DNA from 4 places in the Anoxybacillus sp. LAT27 genome. Region 3 is predicted to be linked to each of the others. Evidence: riboswitches for the same ligand, from Rfam matches in the RefSeq annotation. Region 3 holds a riboswitch; each other region holds the start of a gene.
The links. Region 3 has a riboswitch for S-adenosylmethionine ahead of LD028_RS04805 (bifunctional homocysteine S-methyltransferase/methylenetetrahydrofolate reductase). Riboswitches for the same ligand answer to the same signal wherever they lie in the genome.

Region 1: it holds a riboswitch for S-adenosylmethionine, as region 3 does, so the genes downstream of both, LD028_RS13920 (methionine biosynthesis PLP-dependent protein) here and LD028_RS04805 (bifunctional homocysteine S-methyltransferase/methylenetetrahydrofolate reductase) in region 3, are expected to answer to the same signal.
Region 2: it holds a riboswitch for S-adenosylmethionine, as region 3 does, so the genes downstream of both, mtnW (2,3-diketo-5-methylthiopentyl-1-phosphate enolase) here and LD028_RS04805 (bifunctional homocysteine S-methyltransferase/methylenetetrahydrofolate reductase) in region 3, are expected to answer to the same signal.
Region 4: it holds a riboswitch for S-adenosylmethionine, as region 3 does, so the genes downstream of both, LD028_RS11745 (methionine ABC transporter ATP-binding protein) here and LD028_RS04805 (bifunctional homocysteine S-methyltransferase/methylenetetrahydrofolate reductase) in region 3, are expected to answer to the same signal.

The regions. Positions count from the first base shown of each region.
Region 1 is NZ_JAIWYK010000440.1:1,028-5,169, forward strand. It holds gene metC (cystathionine beta-lyase) at 1-901, opposite strand, end outside; gene LD028_RS13920 (methionine biosynthesis PLP-dependent protein) at 905-2,008, opposite strand; SAM riboswitch class I at 2,071-2,178, opposite strand; gene LD028_RS13925 (cupin domain-containing protein) at 2,293-2,766, opposite strand; gene mscL (large conductance mechanosensitive channel protein MscL) at 2,892-3,287, shown strand; gene LD028_RS13935 (phosphatidylglycerophosphatase A family protein) at 3,392-3,907, opposite strand; gene LD028_RS13940 (RNA-guided endonuclease InsQ/TnpB family protein) at 4,008-4,142, opposite strand, start outside.
Region 2 is NZ_JAIWYK010000065.1:20,717-24,858, forward strand. It holds gene LD028_RS05045 (methylthioribulose 1-phosphate dehydratase) at 1-467, opposite strand, end outside; gene LD028_RS05050 (2-hydroxy-3-keto-5-methylthiopentenyl-1-phosphate phosphatase) at 464-1,120, opposite strand; gene mtnW (2,3-diketo-5-methylthiopentyl-1-phosphate enolase) at 1,120-2,340, opposite strand; SAM riboswitch class I at 2,400-2,507, opposite strand; gene LD028_RS05060 (pyridoxal phosphate-dependent aminotransferase) at 2,597-3,769, opposite strand; gene LD028_RS05065 (carbon-nitrogen family hydrolase) at 3,866-4,142, shown strand, end outside.
Region 3 is NZ_JAIWYK010000064.1:66,544-70,685, forward strand. It holds gene LD028_RS04805 (bifunctional homocysteine S-methyltransferase/methylenetetrahydrofolate reductase) at 1-1,701, opposite strand, end outside; SAM riboswitch class I at 1,771-1,872, opposite strand; gene LD028_RS04810 (YajQ family cyclic di-GMP-binding protein) at 1,963-2,454, opposite strand; gene LD028_RS04815 (BMP family lipoprotein) at 2,623-3,588, shown strand; gene LD028_RS04820 (methyl-accepting chemotaxis protein) at 3,601-4,142, shown strand, end outside.
Region 4 is NZ_JAIWYK010000423.1:27,108-31,249, reverse strand. It holds gene LD028_RS11765 (toprim domain-containing protein) at 1-153, shown strand, start outside; gene LD028_RS11760 (thioredoxin family protein) at 162-431, shown strand; gene LD028_RS11755 (hypothetical protein) at 562-861, shown strand; gene LD028_RS11750 (O-acetylhomoserine aminocarboxypropyltransferase/cysteine synthase family protein) at 923-2,215, shown strand; SAM riboswitch class I at 2,374-2,479, shown strand; gene LD028_RS11745 (methionine ABC transporter ATP-binding protein) at 2,551-3,579, shown strand; gene LD028_RS11740 (methionine ABC transporter permease) at 3,569-4,142, shown strand, end outside.

The DNA of each region.
Region 1 (4,142 bases), on a different contig from region 3:
ATTCAAACGACAACACCGCCCCAAATCCGCGCGCTTGTTCGCGATGAATGACGTGTCCATCATGATGAGAAAGCCCTGGATAATATACATGTGCCACTTTCGGATGACGATGTAAAAATTGCGCCAATTGCATAGCTGAACGAGACGAATGCTCTAACCGAACGTGCAACGTTTTTAATCCGCGCAACACAAGCCATGCATCTTGCACACCGAGCACTGCTCCAAACGAATACTGCAATTTCCGCAGCTGTTTTGCGAGACGCTCGTCTTTCACAACCGCAAGTCCAGCAATGACATCGCTATGACCTGCTAAAAATTTCGTTGCGCTATGCAAAACGACATCAACACCGAGATCAAGCGGACGCTGCAACAAAGGAGTCGCAAACGTATTATCTAAAAACGTCAAACAACCGTGCGCTTTCGCAAGCTTCACAACCCCACGAATATCTGTAATTTTCAAAAGCGGATTGGACGGCGTTTCCATATAAATGACTTTCGTGTTTGGGCGAATATGACGTGCCACCGCATCTAAATCAGTCATATCAACAAACGTATATTCAATGCCAAATCGGCTCAATACATCCGTGATGATGCGGTACGTTCCACCATATACGTCATCGGTAACCAACACGTGATCGCCTTTTGACAATAATAAAAATGCCGTAGAAATGGCCGCCATGCCCGATGCGAACGCAAAACCGCTGACGCCCCCCTCCAGTTCCGCAATTGTTTCCTCAAGCGCCTCACGCGTCGGGTTACCAGAACGGCTATAATCGTACTTGCCAAACGTATCAAAATCAAACTGATGAAACGTCGATGCATGATGAATCGGGACACTCACTGCGCCCGTTTGCGTATCAATCTGCCATTGATTGTGAACGAGCTTTGTTTGTACATCCATTTTTTACACCTCTTTCATACGCTGAAACGCTTGTGCTAAATCAGCAATTAAATCATCATCGTATTCAATGCCGACCGAAAAACGTAACAAACGATTACATACCCCGTTGGCGATACGAATATCCTCTGGAATATCCATATGCGTTTGCGTCGCGGGATACGTAATAAAACTTTCGACACCGCCTAAACTTTCCGCAAACGTAATCAGTTTTAAACTTCGTAAGAAGGCATTCACCCATTTTTCATCGCGCACGCGAAACGACAACATGCCGCCTCTCCCCGGATATAACACATCCGTCACATCTTCGTGTTGTGTTAAAAATTCATAAATGGCTTTCGCGTTTTGTTCGTGCTGACGCATGCGCAGCGCAAGCGTCTTCATGCCGCGAATTAACAGCCATGAATCAAACGGTGATAACACCGCCCCAATCGCGTTATGATACATCGCGAGTTGCTCGCATAGCTCTTTTCCTTTGGCAACAATGAGCCCGGCAAGCACGTCGTTATGCCCGCCTAAATATTTCGTTGCGCTATGAATGACGATGTCCGCCCCTTTCGTTAATGGCCTTTGTAACACAGGGGTGTAAAACGTATTATCAACAATAAGAAGCAACCCATATTGCTTCGCAAACGTTGCCACCGCTTCAATATCCGCCTCTTGCATAAGCGGATTTGTCGGCGTTTCTAAAAAAATCGCTTTCGTTTTGTCCGTCACATGCGCCTTTACCGCATCGAGATCGCGAAAATCGACGTATGTAAACGACAAACCGTATTTCTTCCACCCTTTTTCAAATAGCCGATACGTTCCGCCATATAAATCGGCTGAAACGAGGAAATGATCGCCGCTTTCAAACAACGCAAACAACGTTTGAATCGCCGCCATGCCTGAGCTACATGCAAACCCTTGATCCCCTTCTTCTAACTGCGCAATCGCCTCCTCGACAATATGTCTCGTCGGGTTTCCTGTCCGAATGTAATCGTACCCTGTCGACTGTCCGATCCCTTCATGCCGATACGCTGTTGAAAAATAGACAGGCGGATTGACCGTCCCTGTCACCGTCTCGCTTCGATTGCCAATTTGCGCTAATATCGTTTCCACATGACTCATTCGCTCTCTTCCTTTCTAAAAAAATAAAAGCCTTCAAAGAAGAAGGCTTTTACAGTCGCTTCTTCTTATCTTCCGAATTGAACGCCAATTCGCTGGATTTAGCACCTGACCGCTTTCGGCTGGTTGCTGAAGGTTCATCGGGCCAGTCCCTCCCCTTCTCTTGATAAGAACGCAAAACGATATTGAATTTTCTGATTTTTAATTAATGTATCTTATTTTCCGAAAAATTGCAACTATTTTTTATCCTTTTCCAACACGTGAGGGCTTCCCCCAAGTCTTTTCTCTCATTCCGCCGCAAGAGCATCAGCTTTTGTCGGATGGACGGTGCCGGCTGGATGTTGTGGCGGCGCATAAATGGAATACAATTTTAGCGGAACGTTTCCAATGTTTATTACATTATGCCACGTTCCTGCAGGGACAAAAATAGCAGAACCGTCGCCCACTCGTCGTTCAAACGTCCATTCATTTTTCCTTTTTCCCATCCGCACGATGCCTTCGCCTTGTTCAATACGTAAAAGTTGATCCACGCCCGGATGAATTTCTAAACCAATATCCTCCCCGACACGCAAGCTCATTAACGTCACTTGTAAATGCGGACCTGTCCATAACGTCGTACGGAACATATTGTTTCGTTTCGTCGCTTCTTCAATTTGAATGACAAACGGGTTCGGTCCGTAATCTTTCGTATATTCCCGCGGAAGCGGATAAGGCATGATCGGATATGGATACATTGGATACATTGGATACACGTAATACATGTTCCCACCTCTTTTTTCATATTCATCGTCATGTTATGCACAACTGCCCGACCATGCGCCTCGCATGCAAAAATCGACAAATAGAATGGGGGTATGGTAAAGTATGAACAAAAGGAGGCATGCCGATGTGGAACGAATTTAAAAAATTCGCAGTACGAGGCAACGTCATCGACTTAGCTGTCGGGGTCATTATCGGCGGGGCGTTCGGGAAAATCGTTTCTTCTCTCGTCAACGACATCATTATGCCGCTCGTTGGTCTTATTTTAGGTGGCATTGATTTTAGCGGGTTATCTTGGAAAGTCGGCAAAGCGGAAGTGAAATACGGGGTGTTTCTTCAAAACGTCGTTGACTTTTTAGTTATCGCCTTTTCGATTTTTCTATTTGTCAAACTTTTAAACAACTTGCACGAGCGAATCAAAAAACAAGAAGAAACGAAACAAACCGCACCAACGATGACAAAAGAACAACAACTACTCACAGAAATTCGCGATTTGTTAAAACAGCAAAAAGAAACACCGTAGCCCCTAAAGCTTTTTGAGGGCTTCATTCGCATAATAAGCAAGCCGTTTATATTTCACATTTTTCCGTAAAAAAACCGTAAACCCATGCGGATTTACGGCTTTTTTTACGCATTCAACGCAGCTTCTTCCTCGTCGCGCAAGTTGTGCGCAAGGCGACCAGAGGCGCTTGCGGCAATGCTTGCGACTAAATCGTCTAAAAACGTATGCACGCCTTTGCCACGTTTCGTATCAAGCTGCTTAATGATTCCGACTTTATTTTTATCGAGATGACCAAATGTCGTCACCGCAATGCTTCCGTATCCGAGTACCGCCCCTAACGCTAACGTTTCATCGACGCCAAACAGCCCTTCATCCGTTTCGACAATCGTTTGAAGCGGCTCTGACAACATGCCGTTTTCTGCTAGTTTATCAAGCTCAATACCAACTAAAATCGCATGTTGTACTTCGCGTTTTTGTAACACTTTTTCTACACTTTCGATACATTCTGCCATCGTTAAATTTTTATTATACGGACTTTGCATTTCATATACAATCTCAGCAATGGCTGGAATCGTTACCCCACGTTCTGTTAATAACTGCAACGTTCTTTCATACACTTCTTTACTTGATATACGCTTCATTCCTCTTCCTCCTCTCGTTCTCTCATTAGGTTATCAATTTTATTAAAATCATAGAATAATGATAAAGATTTTAATAAAATTGTTTATCCGTCCACGTCGTTTAAGCGACATGTACTCGGATTGGGTGTAACCCCACACCCGCTATCCCATTGGCGAACGCCTTTGGGAATACTTTTCTCATGATGTTGTATGCCCCGTTGACATCTGCGTTAATCAGTATTCCATTTTCAGATTG
Region 2 (4,142 bases), on a different contig from region 3:
ACATGTTCGGCGAACGCGTTTGCTAATGTCGGAATATGAGCGAAATTCGGAATAATCGGAATGCGAAATGCCGCATCTTCTTCCCATAATCCGAACGCTTTAATGAGTTCTTGATTTGTAAAAACGACTTCCCCTTCGTCACCGTACCATTCGGAAATGATATTGTTGTCAACGGTATGGACATGAAGCACACAACCAGCGTTCGTTTTATTGTAAATGTTCACGTGAAGAAGCGTCTCAGCTGACGGCTTTAAATGCGTCGCTTCGGCTGGCTGTCCGTCCGCGCCGACGAGTAAAAAGTCTTCTGCCGTTTCTTTTCGTTTATCTTTTCCGCTAGCGGTCACAAGAAACGTAAGCGGCTCATCGCTCACCTTTAGCGACAAATTGCCGCTCGTTCCCATAAACCAATCGCGCGCCGCTAGTTCTCGTTTCACTTCCGCAAGCTCTTCCCATTTTTTTTGTCTCACACGATCACCTCGCTTTCTTGTAACGCATCGATGACATCATAAAACGTCGTAAACGGTGTATGTGGCAAATGAAGCTCCCGGCATTTTTCAAGCAAAAAGTCGCGCGCGATGACGTGATCGGCTAGTTTCGCCGCCGCTAAATCGGTAATGGAATCGCCAATCACAATCGTTTTTGCCCCTTTTGGCGCGAGTTTACGAAGAAGCGACGGCTTGCAGCACCCGCATTCATTTTCGCAATGTTCATCGCACGCATACGGCCACGTAATTCGAATCGTTTCTCCGCTAAAGTCAGCGCTGTTACAAAAAATGCGCTCTTTTTCAACAAGTCCGTCTAACAGCGGATAAACGAAAAAATCGATGCCGCCGCTCACGATATAAAGCGGAATTTGCCGTTCGTTCGTAAATGCGACAAAGTCGGAAAATCCGTCGCGAATGCGGGCGGTGTCAAGCAAAAATTGCACGATGTCTTCTTTTAGCGTCGTCGGCAACAGCGAAAACATGCGTCCGACACCTTGTTGTACGGAACATCTTTGCGCAAGCACGTCATCTTTGATGGCTTCCCACTCGGGCGGAGCGAACTGTTTCATGAGCGCAATAATGTTGTCGTTTAACGTAATCGTTCCATCAAAGTCACAAAAAACAATTGACTTCATCAAGCGCTCCCCCATAAATCAAGCGCTTGTTGTAACGGTTCGTGTTCTTTTGCCGCATCATGAAGCGAACGACCAGCAAGCACCGCATCAACTGCGGCACGAAACGCTTGCCCGCCACCAATTGCCCCGCTCGGATGACCATGCACTCCGCCGCCTGCGTTAATGACGGAGTCGATGCCAAAATCGCTCACTAAAAGCGGCACAAGCCCCGGATGAATGCCGGCGGATGGCACAGGGAATGTGCGTAAAAACGGTTCTTCTTTCGTTAATTCCTCGCGAATCGCAACCGTCTGTTGTTTTGCAAGCGCGACGCTTCCATACGGTGATGGGAAAAGCGAAAAGTCCGCCCCGGCCATGCGCAATAATTTCCCAAGAAGAAGCGCATAGCTAACTCCATATACGTGCGATGAGGCGATCGCGCCGCTAAACGACGGATGTGCCATAATCGGCAAGCGAATGTCATCGTCTTCACGAAGCGCCTGCAACACGTCAAGTCCGTATGTAAACACGTTAAACAACAACACGTCCGTCCCTAGCTCCGCCGCACGCTTCGCTTTGTCTTTTAGTTCAAACGTTTTACCTGTTAAATTGACCGCATATAACGTTCGATGCCCTGTTTGTTCGTACACCTCTTGTAGCGCTTGTTTTCCTGCGACAATGCGCTTTTCAAATGGCGTTAAGTCATTGTCAAATAAAATTTCATCGTCTTTCACGAGATCGACCCCACCGAGCGCTTGTAGTTTTAATTGTTCCGTAACGTATTGTAAATCACGCCCAATGACCGCTTTAAAAATGCTCATCACAAGCGGACGGTCAAAAACCCCAAGCTTTTCGCGTATGCCGTCAATGCCAAAGCGCGGGCCCGGAAACGCACGCTTCAGTTCGTCAGAAAACGTTAAATCAACAAGTTTAATCGTTCCGTCAAGCGACAATTTTCCAAACGTCGTCGTCAAAATCGCTGGAAAATCGGCGCTAAAATTGACGCTCGGATACGAAATGCGCACGAGTGCGCGTTTCAGTCGTTTTCCAAAAAACGTATTGACACGCTCGTCTTCCTCTAGCTCTTCAATGGACTGAACGATCCCTTTATGTTTTTTCAATTGTTCTTGTTCAAGCTGCGGCAAATCGGTCCACGACCCGACAGTTAGCCCAAGCGCAATCCCTTCTGCTTTTTTCACTAAGTCTTTGTCATCATGAATCAAATATGTTGCGGTAATCATCGTATCACTCCTTTACAAATAAAAAACCTCTTCATAAGAAGAGGCTAATTGTTCGTCTCTTCTTATCTCTCAGCTCACTGCTGCGAGAATTAGCACCGTGCTTAACACTTGTTAAGTCGGTTGCCGGGCTTCATCGGGCTCGTCCCTCCACCTACTCTTGATAAGAATTCGCAATGTATAAAATTTTTCGAACAGTTCGTTTTTCATAAATTTAATTCGAATTATGACAGCACATGCCGATTTTGTCAACGATTTTTTAAAAAAGTTGCAATCGCCCGATGCGTTCCGCTGCTTCTTGAAGTCTTGCTTCGCTTGTGAGCAGCCCTGTGCGCACATAACCTTCCCCATGTTCGCCAAACCCAATGCCCGGAGCGACCGCCACGTGCGCTTTTTGAAGCAAAAGGTCAGCAAACGTTTCCGACGTATAGCCGTTTGGCACCGGAAGCCAAGCGAAAAACGAACCTGCTGGCGCTTGCACATTCCAGCCGATGTCACGCAATGCATGAACGAACGTGTTTCTTCTTGCTTCATACGTCGCGACAAGCTCGGCGACGCATTGTTGCGAATCAAGTAGTGCGACTGCTGCCGCTTCTTGAATCGCCCCGAACATGCTGACGTATAGATGATCTTGCAACACGTTGATCGCTTCGATCATGCTTTCGTTACCGACCGCAAAACCGACGCGCCATCCTGCCATATTGTACGTTTTTGAGAACGTATAAATTTCAATACCAACGTCTTTTGACCCTTCGACTTGTAAAAAGCTTACTGGCTTTTTCCCGTCAAAGCCGATCGCTCCGTATGCGAAATCGTGTACAACACCGATACGATGTTTTTCAGCAAACGAAACGGTTTGTTGAAAAAACGGTTTCGTTGCGGTTGCGCCGGTCGGATTGTTCGGATAGTTTAAAAACATCAGTTTCGCCTTGCGAACGACATCTTTGTTTAGCTCCTCGTAATTAGGTAAAAAGCCATTCTCCGCCCGTAGCGGCATCATTTCCATGCGCGCCCGCGCAAGCACGACCCCCGACCAATAGTCTGGATAACCGGGATCAGGAACGAGCACAACATCGCCCGGATTTAATAAACAAAGCGGCATTTCAACGAGCCCTGCTTTTCCGCCAAACAAAATAGCGACTTCTTTTTCAGGATCAATCGTCACGCCATACTCGCGTTTATAAAACGTCGCGACTGCTTCTTTCAAAAACGAATAGCCGCGAAATGGTGAATATTTATGATACATAGGCTTTGCTACCGCCTGTTGCATCGCGCTTACAATGTGCGCTGGTGTCGGCTGATCTGGATTTCCTTGTCCGAGATTAATGACATCATACCCTTCGGCAATGACTGCGTTCACTTTTTGCACGAGCGAAGCAAAAAATTGCTTCGGAAGTTGCTGTAACAAGTTCGATTGCGGAAATGTTTTCATTTTTCACACCTACTTCACAAAAAGGTTGAAATTCTAGTCAAGAATCATATATCGTAAAAATCAAAATGTAAAGAAAATTTTTTTGAGGTGAATGAGATGAATATCGCTTGCGTACAAATGGACATTGCGTTTGGAGCACCGGAAAAAAATAAACAAACAGTCGTGCGCTACATGGAACAAATCGCGAAAGAAGCCGATGTCGTCGTTTTACCTGAACTATGGACGACAGGTTACGATTTAACGAGACTTGCTCATATTGCCGATGAAAACGGCGAACAAACGAAAGCGTTTCTTTCCGAACTTGCCCGCACGTATCATGTGCATATCGTCGGTGGATCGGTCGCGAAAAAAGTGGCGGACAACATAACGAATA
Region 3 (4,142 bases):
GGCGATTGCCAATCCTTCTTTTGTTGCTTGAATCGGGTCGTTGGCACAAGCGGCCATGCGAGCGCGAATGTCATCAGACAATGTAATGCCCGGCACTTCATGGTGTAAAAAGTCGGCGTTGCGCGCGCTTGTCAAAGGCATAATGCCGATGTAAATCGGTGTTGATAAATGCTTTGTCGCTTCATAGACGTCTTCAATTTGTTTTTCGCTATAAAGCGGTTGTGTTAAAAAATAATGGGCACCACATTCAATTTTTTTCTCGAGCCGTTTCACCGCTTTATCTAAATGGCGCACGTTCGGGTTAAAGGCAGCGGCGATCGAAAAGTTCGTTTTTTGTCCGAGCGGTTTGCCCGAATACGAAAGCCCTTCGTTAAATTGCCGAATTAACGAAATAAGGTCAAATGACGATAAATCGTATACGGACGTTGCCCCCGGAAAGTCGCCGACTTTCGATGGATCGCCGGTTAAAGCAAGCACATCGGTCATGCCGAGCGTATGAAGCCCCATTAAATGCGACTGTAGGCCGATTAAGTTGCGATCGCGGCATGTAATGTGAATGAGCGGGCGCATGTTCAGTTGTTGTTTGACGATCGTTCCGACAGCGACATTGCTAATGCGTGGTGTCGCCAGCGAGTTGTCGGCGAGCGTTAGCGCATCAATATGTGCTTCTTTTAACGCTTTTGCGCCTTCTAAAAATTTCGTTAAGCCGAGTTTTTTCGGCGGGTCAAGCTCGACGATAATTGACCGACGCATGCGCGCGATGTCAGCTAGGGAAGGTGCAGATGTTTGTTCCGCTTCTTGAACGGTGATTGTATGCCGCTGTTTGACTTCCTTTTCATATACAGGTGTGCGGTCAGAAAGGGCGCGAGCGATGGCGGCAATATGTTTTGGCGTTGTGCCGCAACAGCCGCCGATGAGGCGCACCCCTTGATCGCGAAACGCCCGAGCGGTTTCTTCAAAATATTGTTCGCTCGTTTCGTAAACGAATCGCCCGTCGCGATATTGCGGCAAGCTTGCGTTTGGGTATACAGATAAAAAGGCGCGCGATGGAATCGGCACTTCTTCAAGCGAGCGTAACATATGGTACGGACCGAGATGGCAGTTTAAGCCGACGACATCGGCGCCAAGCTGTTCGAGTTGATACAGCGCCTCGGCAAGCGGCATGCCATGTTGTAAGACGCCAATGTCGTGCAATGTGACGTGGGCGATGATCGGCAACGTCGTTTCTTGGCGAGCGATGGACAGAACAGTTTGCAATTCTTCAAAATCGTAATACGTTTCAAGTAAAAGCCCATCAACATTTTCGTTTAACAAGACGTACAGCTGTTCACGAAACGTTCGTTTCACTTCTTCAAGGGAAATCGCACTTTTGTTTGTGCTGCGCAATCCTCCGATCGTACCGAGCACGTAGGCGCGTCCTTTTGCGGCTTGTTTCGCAAGACTGACCGCTGCTTCGTTTATTTTTTTTACGTCATCTTGTAGCCCGTAACGCGCCAGTTTGACGTAGTTCGCGCCGTATGTGTTCGTTTGAATGATTTCAGCACCTGCATCAATATACGCTTCATGAATATGAACGATTTCTTCAGGTTTTGTGACGTTTAATTCTTCAAAACAACGATCGATGCCGTGTGCATATAATAACGTGCCCATCGCTCCGTCCGCGATGACGATGCGTTCTTTTAAGTCATTTAACAATCCCACGTCCATTCCTCCATTTCTCCGTTTAAAGTAAAAAAGTCTTCCTCATAAGAAGAAGACGTGACGCGCTCCTTCTTATCTTCCAAGCGAATCGCTTGCTGGACTTAGCACCTTGACGATCGTCAGGTTGCTGAAGGTTCATCGGGCCAGTCCCTCCCCTTCTCTCGATAAGATGTTGTATGAAGTTACTCATAAATGTAACTGATTTTTTAGAAATATTCAACTATTTTTAATTAGAAAAGAAAAAGAAGGCAGCGCGCCTTCTTAACGGTAGTTGACGAATTGGACGTCGATCGGTAAATCTGCTTCGCGAATCGCGGCGATTACTTTTTGCAAATCGTCTTTACTTTTGCCGCTGACGCGAATTTGGTCTTCTTGAATTTGACTTTTTACTTTTAACCCTGTATTTTTAATGATTGTGTTAATTTTTTTCGCGTTGTCTTTGTCGATGCCTTGAACGAGTTTCGCACGCTGGCGCACCGTTCCGCCAGACGCAGCTTCCACTTTTCCGTATTGAATGTTTTTTGTAGGGACGCCACGTTTAATAAGTTTGCCGATGAGCACATCTTTCAGTTGTTCAAGCTTAAATTCATCGTCAGAAATGAGAATAAGCTCATCTTTTTCAAGCGAAATGTCGCTTTTGCTCCCTTTAAAGTCGTAGCGGTTTTGAATTTCTTTTAACGCGATGTTGACGGCGTTTGTGACTTCCGACAAATCGACTTTTGACACGATATCAAACGAACTTTCTTTCGACATGACGATCACCTCAATTATAAATTCGTTGTGCTTCCATTATAGTCGATTGTTGTCATACGAACAACTTTACAAAATTTTTATATATAAAAAGTAAACAAAACGTCGAACGATGTCGATATAATAAATGAAGTGAGATTTAATTGAATAGTAAGGAGATGAGGAAATTTTATGAAAAAAGTATTTTCACTCATCGTGGCAATCGTTTTACTCGTTGCCGCGGGGTGTTCACAAACGAGTTCCTTTCAACCGAAAGAGCGAATAAAAGTGGGCATTATGTTGTCGGACGTCGGACTCGGTGATCAATCGTTTAGCGATTCGGCGTTTAAAGGATTGATGAAAGCGCGTGATGAACTTGGCGTCTTTTTTGACTATCGCGAGTTAAAAGAAACGGGAACGTATGAAAAAGGGCTAACGGAACTTGTTGAAGCTGGAAACGATCTCGTCATCGGACTTGGGTTTATGGTGCAACAAGATTTAGAAAAAGTCGCGAAAAAATATCCGAAACAGCAATTTATATTAATTGATGCGGTGTCTGATTTGCCAAACATCACTTCGATTACGTTTAAAGAAGATGAAGGAAGCTTTTTAGCGGGCGTCGTCGCTGGCATGTTGACGAAAACGAACAACGTTGGCTTTGTTGGCGGAGCGGATGTGCCATTAATTCGCAAATTTGCAAACGGCTTTATTCAAGGGGTAAAAGCGGTGAAGCCAGAAGCAAGCGTGCAAGAAGTGTATGCCGGCAATTTCGGTGATGATAAACTTGGGGCACAAATCGCGAAACAAATGATCGGAAACGGTGCCGACGTGTTGTACGCAGCAGCAGGGTTTACAGGTGTTGGCGTATTGCGCGAAGCGGAGATGAATAAAAAATATGCGATCGGTGTCGACAGCGACCAATATTTTTATGCGGAAAAAGCGGTTGTGACATCGATGTTAAAAAATGTCGATGTGGCGCTATATACGGTCATTCAACAATATGTCGAAAAGAGAGAAGTGCCTAAAGGGACGGTCGAACTCGGCTTAAAAGAAAACGGTGTTGATTTAGCACCGATTCGCGTTGTGACATTCACTCCAGAACAACAAGCAACGCTTGAAAAATGGAAAGAAAAAGCGACGAACGGCATCGCAAAATAAAGGAGGGGTACGATGTCCATTAAACAGCGATTGTTATTTCATTCATTAGCTACGCCAGTTATTGCGGGCGCCATTATTGTGTTTATTATTATGAATATGCTTTCGATTCAATCGTCAAACCAAGATTTTGTGCCACTCATGATGAAGGCGCAACATTTACAAGCAGAATTGAAAGCGACGAAGCAAAGTTTAAGCAACTATGCGTATAGCCCGACAGAAGGAAATAAACAAGAAGTGCTTGTTCATTTAGCGGAATCGGAAAAGCTACTTCAAGCGTTAAATAAAGGATTAACTCAACCGTATTTCCGTTCTGCACTTGAACAGGCGAATAAAAAATTTGCGGCGCTTGATGCGGAAGCAACAGCGGCACTTGATGCGCGAAATGTAGCGGAAATTCGCCGTCAGTCGATGCGTGCGGAAGGGGTGTTAAACGACGTATACGTTGTGAACACATATGTCGCTGAATATTATACGTATATGCAACAAACGTTACAAAAACAAATTTCAGGTGTTATTACCATTTCGCTCGTTGCGATCGTCATCGTGTTATTGTT
Region 4 (4,142 bases), on a different contig from region 3:
GAGAAATTACGTCGTCAACTCCGTCGAGAGTTTCCGCATGCAGAGCACTTATATGTTGATAAAATGTATCGTGAAGTCGCAGCAGCCCCGAAGCATCATATTGCGGTCGTGTTATTAAGTGCAAACATCGATGTACACGCACAATATTTATAGAAAGTTGTGTGATCGTTGTGAAAGTTGTCTATATGTACACGCCATTATGTGGAACATGTCAAGTGGCAAGTCGAATGGTTGATGTACTTGAGCAGTTATTGCCATCTATTACATTTGAGCGTCAAGATTTAAACTATGTCCCAGACAAAGCAGTTGAATGGCATATTGAAAGCGTTCCATGTTTACTTATTTTTCAACATGATAAACTTGTACAAAAAATATATGCTTTTCATTCTGTTCCATATTTATACGAAACGTTGCGAAAGCTGGCTGAATAAAGCCAGCTTTCGACATATTTCTTGGGAAATTGACGAGGGAACGAGACATTTGTCGAGCGTTTATAGCAGGAACTACTCGCATTTATATGGAAACAATGGATATGAGAAATATGGGACGGGGGGCGGTTAAATGAACATGTTAGCGCCGATTTTGCCAAATGATTGTTTATATATTCAACTACAATGGGAGAGTCGAGAAGTATTATTGTGCATATCGAAAGAAGGGATTCGTCGCGTAGAAGAGGTAGATGGAGAGCGAGTCATTACGATTCGTGGTTCGGCACAGGCAATTATGTCGCTATTGCAAGGGTCTTTAAAACTGCAGCAACAACTGCGATTAAACGAATTGTCCGTCACAGCATCGTTTCGTCACATTTTATTGTTAGAGTCGATCTTTTTCCTTGCCAAGCCGTATGATGTTGTTCGTTGACGAACGTATTTTATCGTGTTAAAATTCAAAATATTCGATCATTAGGTTAGGGGGAGAAACGATGAAATTTGAAACGATTGCTGTTCATGGCGGATTGCAAACGGATCCAGTAACGAAAGCACGTGCAGTGCCTATTTATCAGTCGAATGCATACTTGTTTGATAACACAGAACATGCGGCCAATTTATTTGCGCTAAAGGAAGCGGGATACATTTATACGCGCATTCATAACCCGACAGTGACTGTATTTGAAGAACGAGTGGCTAAGCTTGAAGGTGGTGTCGGGGCTTTAGCGGTCGCGAGCGGCATGGCGGCGATTACAATGGCGATTTTAAACGTTGCTCAAGCGGGAGATGATATTGTTTCTGCTTCGACGTTATATGGAGGAACGTACAATTTGTTTGCGAATACGTTGCCGAAATACGGCATTACGACGCATTTTGTCGATCCGTCTGATCCAGAAAATTTCCGTGCGGCAATTACACCAAAAACGAAAGCGATTTTTGCCGAAACAATTGGCAACCCAAGCCTGCATGTGTTAGACATTGAGGCGGTTGCGGAAATTGCGCATGAAGCAGGCATTCCGTTGATTATTGACAACACGTTTGCAACTCCGTACCTTTGCAGGCCAATCGAGCATGGAGCAGATATCGTCGTTCATTCGGCAACGAAATGGTTGCTTGGTAACGGAACGACGTTAGGTGGTATCATTGTCGATGGTGGAAAATTTGATTGGAATTCGCCGAAGTTTCCAGCGTTTACGACGCCAGATCCAAGTTACCATAATCTCGTATACGCAGACATCGGTGCGGCGGCGTATATCGTCAAAGCACGCGTGCAGTTGTTACGTGACTTAGGACCGGCGATTAGCCCGTTCAATGCATTTCAGTTTAATTTAGGGCTGGAGACGTTGCATGTCCGCATGAAAGAACATATTGCAAACACGAGAAAAATCGTCGAGTATTTGGACAACCATCCGGTCGTCAATTGGGTGTTGTATCCTGAACATGACAACCATCCAGCGAAAGAGCTAGCGAAAAAATATATGCCGAAAGGGGCAGGGGCAGTCGTTGTCTTTGGCATTCAAGGTGGCCGTGAAGCAGGGGCTACGTTAATTAACAACGTTAAGCTTTGGTCACATGTGGCAAACGTCGGCGATGCAAAAAGTTTAATTATTCATCCTGCAAGTACAACGCATCAACAGTTAAGTTCAGAAGATTTGAAAGCATCCGGCGTAACAGAAGATATGATTCGTTTATCGGTCGGTATTGAAAACGTGGACGATTTAATCGAAGACTTAGAGCAGGCGATTGAAGCGGCGACAGGGGTACGGTCGATGTATTCGGAAGTGTAGCGTGTTAGCTGTATATAGCTAGCACGTTTATCTATATCAAAAAATTTTTTATTATTTTTCGTTGACACCGTCCTTCTTTCGATGATATACTCACTTTCGTAGTTTAAAAATATCCTTGAACGTATTAAAACGTTAACTGAATAAAGCGTTTAAAAGCGCTCTTATCAAGAGAGGTGGAGGGATGTGCCCGATGAAACCCGGCAACCGTCAGCGCTGCTGAAATGGTGCCAATTCACACAAAGCGTTTGCTTTGAGAGATAAGAGACAGAATGGATCATTACGCCTTTCTGTTCTCTTGAGCAGAAAGGCTTTTTTCATGGAAGGAAGGTGACAACATGATTACTTTATCAAACGTAACGAAAGTGTATAAAGCAGCAAGTGGGAATGTAACGGCAGTCGATCATGTGAATTTGCATATCGAACAAGGAGAAATTTTCGGTATTATCGGCTATAGTGGAGCAGGGAAAAGCTCGCTCATTCGGTTATTGAACGGATTAGAAAAGCCGACGAGCGGTGAAGTGATTGTTGATGGGAAAGATATGGGGAAAATTAGCGGGAAGCAGTTACGCCAAGCGCGCCAACAAATCGGCATGATTTTTCAACATTTTAATTTGCTTTGGTCACGAACCGTGCGCGAAAATATTGCTTTTCCGTTAGAAATTGCTGGCGTGCCGAAAGAAGAACGGATGAAGCGTGTCGATGAACTTATTCAACTCGTCGGTTTGCAAGGGAGAGAAAATGCGTATCCATCGCAACTGAGCGGCGGACAAAAGCAACGCGTTGGCATTGCGCGCGCATTAGCGAACAATCCGAAAGTGCTGTTATGCGATGAAGCAACATCGGCGCTTGATCCGCAAACGACCGACTCAATTTTAGACTTGCTTGTTGATATTAATAAACGTCTCGGTTTAACGATCGTATTAATTACACACGAGATGCACGTGATTCGTAAAATTTGTGATCGCGTTGCGGTCATGGAAAACGGAAAAATTGTCGAAATGGGCGAAGTGCTTCACGTATTCCGCAAGCCAGAACAGCCGATTACAAAACGATTTGTCCAGCAAGTGACAGAGCCGGAAGAAACGAAAGAAGCGATGTTGCATCTTCTTGAACGATATCCGAATGGTAAAGTTGTTCAACTGACATTCGTTGGTGAAGCAGCTGAGCAACCGCTCATCACACAACTCATTCGTCAATTCGATTTAAATATAAATATTTTACAAGGGAAAATTTCGCAGACACATCACGGAGCATACGGGGTGTTGTTCATTCATTTAGACGGTGCGAATGAGGAGATTGAGCGAGCGCTCGCTTTTATTCGCCAGCAAGAAGTTGAAGTGGAGGTGTTGGCGAATGTTCAATGAACTATTTCCGAACGTCGTTTGGGATAAAATATGGGCAGCCACGACGGAAACGTTGTATATGACCGCCGTCTCCGTTGTCGCAACGTTTGTGCTTGGTATTTTACTCGGATTGTTGTTGTTTTTAACGTCTAAGGGAAACATATGGGAAAATCGTTTTATTAACGGTGTGATCGCATCGTTCGTCAACATTTTTCGTTCTATACCGTTTATTATTTTAATTATTTTGCTTATTCCATTTACGAAACTTGTCGTTGGTACAATTCTTGGAGCGGATGCTGCGCTACCGGCACTCATTATCGGGGCCGCTCCGTTTTATGCACGCATGGTTGAAATTGCGCTTCGTGAAATTGATAAAGGTGTCATTGAAGCGGCAAAAGCGATGGGGGCAACGACAGCAACAATTATTTGGAAAGTGCTTCTCCCTGAAGCGTTGCCAGCACTTGTATCTGGTATTACAGTTACAGCGATCGCGCTCGTTGGTTATACAGCGATGGCAGGAGTTGTTGGTGCTGGGGGGCTTGGAAACTTAGCGTATTTAGAAGGGTTTCAACGTAACAATAACG